Regions from separate parts of the Achromobacter sp. 18P8.1.1 genome, predicted to be linked through region 2. Evidence: riboswitches for the same ligand, from Rfam matches in the RefSeq annotation. Region 2 holds a riboswitch; the other holds the start of a gene.

Region 1 (3,399 bases), on a different contig from region 2:
TACGCCAAGCCGGGGACCGACGTCGCGGTCGCGATGCAAGCGCAGGCCGGCATGGCCCAAGTGTGCGTTTCCAATGTGGGCGAGCCCATCGACGCCCAATCGCTGCCGCGCCTGTTCGAACGCTTCTTCCGGGTGGAATCGGCACGCACGCAAAGCGACAAGCACCACGGTCTGGGCCTGTCCATCGTGAAGGCCATCGCGTCGATCCACCAGGGCGACGTGTTCGTGCGCAGCGAAAACGGGGTCAACACCTTTGGGTTCACCATGGCGTGCCGGCCGGCGCCGGGCGCGCACTGAGCGTCGATGGATCGCCGGCGTCAGGCCGGCGGCAGCGTCTTCCCGACGCTTGCCGCCAGCATCTGCGCGGTGGCCGCCGACAGGGTCCATCCCAGGTGGCCGTGGCCCGTGTTGTAGAACACCCCCGGGCGCTTGCCCGGGCCGACGCGCGGCATCATGTTGGGCGTCATGGGGCGCAGGCCGCACCAGGGCACCACGCGCGATGTCCGGATGTTGGGGAAATGCTTGCGCGTCCAGTCGATCAGCGGCTGCACGCGTTCTGCGCGGATGTCCATGTTGAAGCCGTTGAATTCCGCCGTGCCGGCCACGCGGAAGCGGTCACCCAGCCGGCTGGTGACGATCTTGGCCGCTTCGTCCAGCAGGCTGACACGGGGGGCGGCGTCCCGGCTTTGCGCGTCGTCCAGGTGGACGCTGATGGAATAGCCCTTGACCGGATAGATGTTCAGCGTGTCGCCCATCTGCCGCGCGAACTTGCGGCTGACGGCGCCGGCGCAGATGACGATGGCATCGGTTTCATGCTGCTCGCGCAGGGTGCCGCCTTCGCGCAGGACGTCCAGCACATAGGGACGGCTGTCGCGGCTGATCTGCTCGATGTCGGCGTCCTGCACGAACGTGACGCCATGGCGTTCGCACGCGCGCGCCAGGCCGCTCGTGAATTTGTGGATGTCGCCGGTGGCGTCCGACGGCGTGTAGAAACCGCCGTGGCAATCCGTTTGCAGCGTGGGTTCAATATTGCGGGCTTCGCTGCCGGATACCGCGTACCGCTCCAGGCCGCCTGCCTGCAGCAGCGCGTTCGAACGGCGGGCGGCGTCGAAGCTGGCCGCGTCGTGGTAGATGTGCAGGATGCCCCGGCGTTCCAGGTCGAAGTCGATGCCTTCGGCTTCTGCCATGTCGAAGAGATGTTGGCGCGCTTCGATCGCCAACCGCGTGGTGGCGATGGTGTTTTCACGGTAGTTCGGGATCTGCGCCATGAACTGCGCCAGCCACGAATACTTGTGCCAGCTGAACTTGGGGTTCAGCAATAGCGGCGCGTTCTTGCGCCACATCCAGCGCAGGCCCTTCAGGACGGTGGCGGTGCTGTTCCAGACCTCGGCGTTGCTGGCCGACAGCTGGCCGCCATTGGCGTAGGACGTTTCCATGGCGGGATAGCGCTGGCGATCGTAGACGGTGACCTGGTATCCCAGCTTGGACAAGGCGTAGGCGGACGTGACGCCGGTGATACCGGCGCCAATGATGGCGATGCGGGGCATGATGGCTCCAGATTGAGTGGCCGCGGCCCGAACTGGCCGCCGCACCCCATCTGTCTTGGTACCTGAGAGCTTCACCCGCTGCGCTGACGGCGGCGGGATCCCCTTCGGTGGGCGCGCACGGCGCCTCTCTCCAGATTGTCTAGACGCGCGCAGTCCTGTTGCCTGAGAGTTTCCGGGGCGGTTGCTCCGTCGGCGCCGGCCGCAAGGGCCAGTCTCTTCTGCGCGGTTTTGAATCGACGGAATAGAGAATAGCCAAGTTCTTGTCGGATTGGATTCAGGGTAAGTACTATGTCGGGCGGTCGGCAGCGGCTGGAAATGAAGGGATAGGACCATGAGAATGCATGTTGAAAGGACCCGGCGCATCGCCTTGTCGGGGCTGGCGGTTTTGGCGCTGGGCGCAGGCGCTGCGCAGGCGTTTGCCGCGCCGACGCCTCCCGTGGACCCGACCACGGCCAGCCGCAGCATCGACGAAGCCGCGCAGGCCGTGATGCGCGAATACGGCGTGCCGGGCATGGCGATCGCCATCACCCGGGACGGCCGGCAGCAGTTCTACAGCTATGGCGTGGCCTCGCGCCAGACCCAGGCCAAAGTCAGCCGCGACACCCTGTTCGAGGTGGGCTCGATCAGCAAGACCTACACCGCGACCCTGGCAGCCTATGCCGAAGTCCTGGGAAAGCTGTCGTTGAACGACAGCCCCGCGCGCTTCCTGCCCGTCTTGCAGGGGTCGGATTTCGGGAAGCTGACGCTCGTCCATCTGGGCACGCATACCGGCGGGGGCTTTCCGCTGCAGGTGCCCGACGCCGTGCGCAACGACGCGCAGTTGATGGATTACCTGAAGGCCTGGACGCCCCAGTACCCAGCGGGCACGTACCGCACCTATGCCAATCCCAGCATCGGGATGCTTGGGGTGGTGGCCGCCAAGAGCCTGGGCGAACCGTTCGCCAACGCCATGGAAAAGACGCTGTTTCCCAAATTGGGTTTGTCGCACACTTACATCGACGTGCCTGCCGCCGCGATGGGCGACTACGCTCAGGGATACAACAAACAGGATGCGCCGGTGCGCGTGAATCCGGGCGTGCTGGCGGCGGAGGCCTATGGCGTGAAGACCAGCGCGCGCGACCTGCTGCGCTTTGTCGAGGCCAATCTGAATACGGCGGGCGACGCCGCGATCCAGCGCGCCGTCGCCCGCACGCACGTGGGCTATTACCGGATAGGGGACATGACGCAGGACCTGGCCTGGGAGCAGCTTGCCTATCCCGCCACGCTGGATGCGCTGTTGACAGCGAATGCGGGCACGCTGAACAGCCAGAGCCATCCGGCGGCCGAACTGACTCCCCCGCTTGCACCGCAGGATGCCGTGTGGATCAACAAGACGGGATCGACCAACGGCTTCGGGGCCTATGTGGCGTTCGTGCCGGCCAGGAAGGCGGGCGTCGTGATCCTGGCCAACAAGAACTATCCGAACGAGGCCCGCGTGCGGCTGGCCTACCGGATACTGGAAGAACTCGCACGCTGAGCGTCAGCGGCGGTTCGGGGTTCGGCAGGGGCTCTGCCCGCCCGCGGCAGCAGTCCCATGATTTCCAGCCGCTGGCACAACTGCCCCAGACGCTCCAATTTGTAGGCGTCCACGTCCATGCCGGCGTAGTCGTAAAAGCCCTGGGCGTCGCGCAGGCCGTTGCGGCCTTTCTCCATATTGCGAGCAATGACTTCAGGTGAGGCGAAGCGGGGGCCGATGGCTTCGGACAGGTAGCGCGAGGCGTAGTAAAGGATGTCGCCGCCGCCCCAATCGATGAATTCCAGCAAGCCCAGCACCGAAAAGCGCAGCCCGAAGCCCAGCCGCACGGCGGTATCG
Region 2 (3,399 bases):
CTTTGACCCATTCGTGGGACTGGGTGTACTTGCGATCGGTGGGCAGACTCATGGGAACTCCTGAGGGAATGCGGGTAGATGAATGGTGTTGCGCGCCTCGCGCGGGCGACGCTTGCCCTGGCCGGGCCGGCGCTCGCGCGAAGCTTCGAGTTTACGAGTGTTCGACGGCTTTGCCGTTACGGACAAACGGCAGTTTGCAGACCAGGGCGGGCACCCATTTGCCGCGGATGTCGACCTCGACCGTGTCGCCCGGACGCACGCCTTGCGGCAGGCGGGCAAAGCCGACCGACACGCCCAGGGTGGGCGACATGGTGCCGCTGGTGAGTTCACCCGTGCCGGCCGGCGTACGCACGGCCATGTGGGCGCGCATGACGCCGCGCTCTTGCAGCTTCAGGCCAACGAAGGCGGCGGGGGTGGCGAACTGCTCCAGCGCGTCGCGGCCGATGAAACGGCGCTCAGCGTCTTTCAGGGAGACGGTCCAGGTCAGGCCGGCCTGGTCGGGGTGGGTCAGCTCGTCCATGTCCTGGCCGTACAGGTTCATGCCGGCCTCCAGGCGCAGCGTGTCGCGCGCGCCCAGGCCCGCCGGGCGCACGCCCTGGGCGACCAGATCGCGCCACAGCTGCACGACTTCGGTGGCGGGCAGGACGATTTCAAAGCCGTCTTCACCGGTGTAGCCGGTACGGGCGACGAGCGTGTCGTCGCCCACGATGGCGGCGACGAAGGGGGTCAGCGCTTCAGTTGCGGCCTGCCAGGCCGGGCGGGCAGCCCAGACCTTGGCGCGGGCGTTCGGGCCCTGCACGGCCACCATGGCCAGATCGCGGCGCGGGGTGATGGTGACGTCGAAATTGCCGGCCTGCTTCACGCGCTGCATCCAGGCCATGTCTTTGTCGGCCGTGCCGGCGTTGACCACCACGCGCCATTCGTCGGCGGCGAAAAAGTAGATGATCAGGTCGTCGATGACGCCGCCTTGCGGGTTCAGCATGCAGGAGTACAGCGCCTTGCCCGGCACCGTCAGCTTGGCCACGTCATTGGCGACCAGACGCTGCAGGAAGGCAAAGGCGTCCGGGCCGACGACGTCGGCGTTCAGCATGTGCGACACGTCGAACATGCCGGCGTCCTGACGCACCGCGTGGTGTTCTTCCAGCTGCGAGCCGTAGGCCAAGGGCATGTCCCATCCGCCGAAATCGACCATTCGGGCGCCGGAGGCGATATGTTCTTCGGCCAGCGGGGTGCGTTTGAGGGTTGCGGACATGCGCGGAAACTCCGGGACGGCAGGGCTCTGCCAGGGTTACGGAATGCCGGTCGCGGCAGGCGGACTACGCCCGCGCGGCTACGGCTGAATCTTCCGCCCCTCTGTCCTTTTGCCTGAGAGTTGCCCCGCGCATGGCGGGTTTGCACCTTCGGCGCCTGGGCTGCTCGTTGTGTCCCTTGTTCAGGGCCGGCGCCAGGTCTCTCCAGAGTACTGTTTTGCCGCATCCGCACGGTAAAAAACCGGGACAGGGCAAGCATGTGCGGTATCGGTTACCTGAGCGATTCTGGGCGAATTGCGCCTTCGGCGGCGGCCCGAAATGAAAGGCCGCTCTCTCCCGCAAACATGCGTGACAGCGGCGCCAAGCATACAACGAAAAGAAGCCCCCGGGAAAGGCCCCCACGCCGCGCATGCTACGCATGCTTGCTGCCCCCCAAGGGGGCTTTTTCCCCTTGGGGCGGCCCGGCGGGGAAAAGGCCCCCACGCCGCGCACGCTACGCATGCTTGCTGCCCCCCAAGGGGGCTTTTTCCCCTTGGGGCGGCCCGGCGAGGAAAAGGCCCCCACGCCGCGCACGCTACGCATGCTTGCTGCCCCCCAAGGGGGCTTTTTCCCCTTGGGGCGGCCCGGCGGGGAAAATGCCCCCACGCCGCGCGCGCTACGCATGCTTGCTGCCCCCCGAGGGGGCTTTTTCCCCTTGGGGCGGCCCGGCGGGGAAAACCCGTCTTCTGACGCCCAGCCGGGTCAGCCCAACGCGGTGTCCAGCAACATCATCAGCACGAAGCCGATCATCAGCCCGCAGGTGGCATATACCTCGTGGCCCTTGCGGTGCGACTCCGGGATGATCTCGTGGCTGATGACGAACAGCATGGCGCCGGCCGCAAAACCCAGGCCCCACGGCAGCATCGGCGCCGAGAATCCGACGATGGCGGCGCCGATCACCGCGCCCAGCGGTTCAACGAGCCCGGACAGCATGCCCAACGCCACGGCGAAGGAGCGCTTGTAGCCGGCGGCCAGCAGCGCCACCGCCACGACCAGCCCTTCCGGGATGTCCTGGATGGCAATGCCTGTAGCCAATGCGGTGCCCCGCACGGGGTCGCTGCCCGCATAGCCCACGCCGATGGCCAGGCCTTCGGGCAGGTTGTGCAAGGTGATGGCGAACACAAACAGCCAGGTGCGGCGCAGGCGGTGCGCCTCGATGCCCTCGCGGCCCTTGATGAAATGCTCATGCGGCAAGGTGCGGTCCATCACCAGCAGGACCGCCGCGCCCAGCAGGATGGCCGCGCCGACGGTCAGGCCTGCGCCCCACGGCCCCATGCCCTGGGTCTTGGCGGCCTCGATGCCGGGCGCCACCAGCGAAAAGGCGCTGGCGGCCAGCATCACCCCGGCGCCAAAGCCGAACATGCTGTCCTGCACCTTCTGCGGGATGGTGCGGGCAAAGAGGATGGGAAGCGTGCCCAGCGCGGTGGCGGCAGCCGCCACCAAGCCGCCCAGCAGCGCGTCGGCCACGTGCGGCGCGCGCACGTCCAGGTAGGCCCAGAGCTGATGCAGCGCCAGGCAGGACACCATGACGGCAAGCGTCCACACGCTGATGCTGGTGGCCGCGGGCCGCACGCGATGACGGCTGAAGGTGTTCATAGGGCCGCTCCCCTCCTTGAGAGAGATGCGCTCAGCCCTTCGCGGCCGCATAGCGGCGAGCCACTTCGGGCCAGTTCACGACATTGTAGAAGGCGCCGATATATTCGGGACGGCGGTTCTGATACTTCAGATAGTAGGCGTGTTCCCAGACGTCCAGACCCAGGATCGGGGTATTGCCCTGCATCAGCGGGCTGTCCTGGTTGGCGCTGCTTTCCACCACCAGCTTGCCGGCCGGCGTCACCGACAGCCAGGCCCAACCGCTGCCGAAGCGCGTCAGCGCCGCCTTGGTGAAGGCCTCGCGGAAGGCGGCCAAACCGCCCAGTTCGGATTCGATGGCGGCCGCCAGCGCGCCGTCGGGTTCGCCGCCGCCTTCGGGCGACATCACCGACCAGAACAGGCTGTGGTTGGCGTGGCCGCCGCCGTGGTTGCGTACGGCGCCACGGATGGCCTCGGGCAACTGGTCCAGGCGGGCCACCAGGGCTTCGACGGGTTCATCGGTGCTGATGCCGGCGCC

What was found. Region 2 has a riboswitch for glycine ahead of gcvT (glycine cleavage system aminomethyltransferase GcvT). Riboswitches for the same ligand answer to the same signal wherever they lie in the genome.
Region 1: it holds a riboswitch for glycine, as region 2 does, so the genes downstream of both, AC27VE_RS14080 (D-amino acid dehydrogenase) here and gcvT (glycine cleavage system aminomethyltransferase GcvT) in region 2, are expected to answer to the same signal.

The regions. Positions count from the first base shown of each region.
Region 1 covers NZ_JBYOKH010000019.1:12,251-15,649, reverse strand. Annotated here, with positions in the region: gene AC27VE_RS14085 (heavy metal sensor histidine kinase) at 1-297, shown strand, start outside; gene AC27VE_RS14080 (D-amino acid dehydrogenase) at 318-1,547, opposite strand; glycine riboswitch at 1,688-1,778, opposite strand; gene ampC (class C beta-lactamase) at 1,885-3,063, shown strand; gene AC27VE_RS14070 (3-hydroxybutyryl-CoA dehydrogenase) at 3,033-3,399, opposite strand, start outside.
Region 2 covers NZ_JBYOKH010000016.1:83,429-86,827, forward strand. Annotated here, with positions in the region: gene gcvH (glycine cleavage system protein GcvH) at 1-52, opposite strand, end outside; gene gcvT (glycine cleavage system aminomethyltransferase GcvT) at 152-1,252, opposite strand; glycine riboswitch at 1,344-1,468, opposite strand; glycine riboswitch at 1,503-1,599, opposite strand; gene AC27VE_RS12820 (ZIP family metal transporter) at 1,992-2,885, opposite strand; gene AC27VE_RS12825 (superoxide dismutase) at 2,917-3,399, opposite strand, start outside.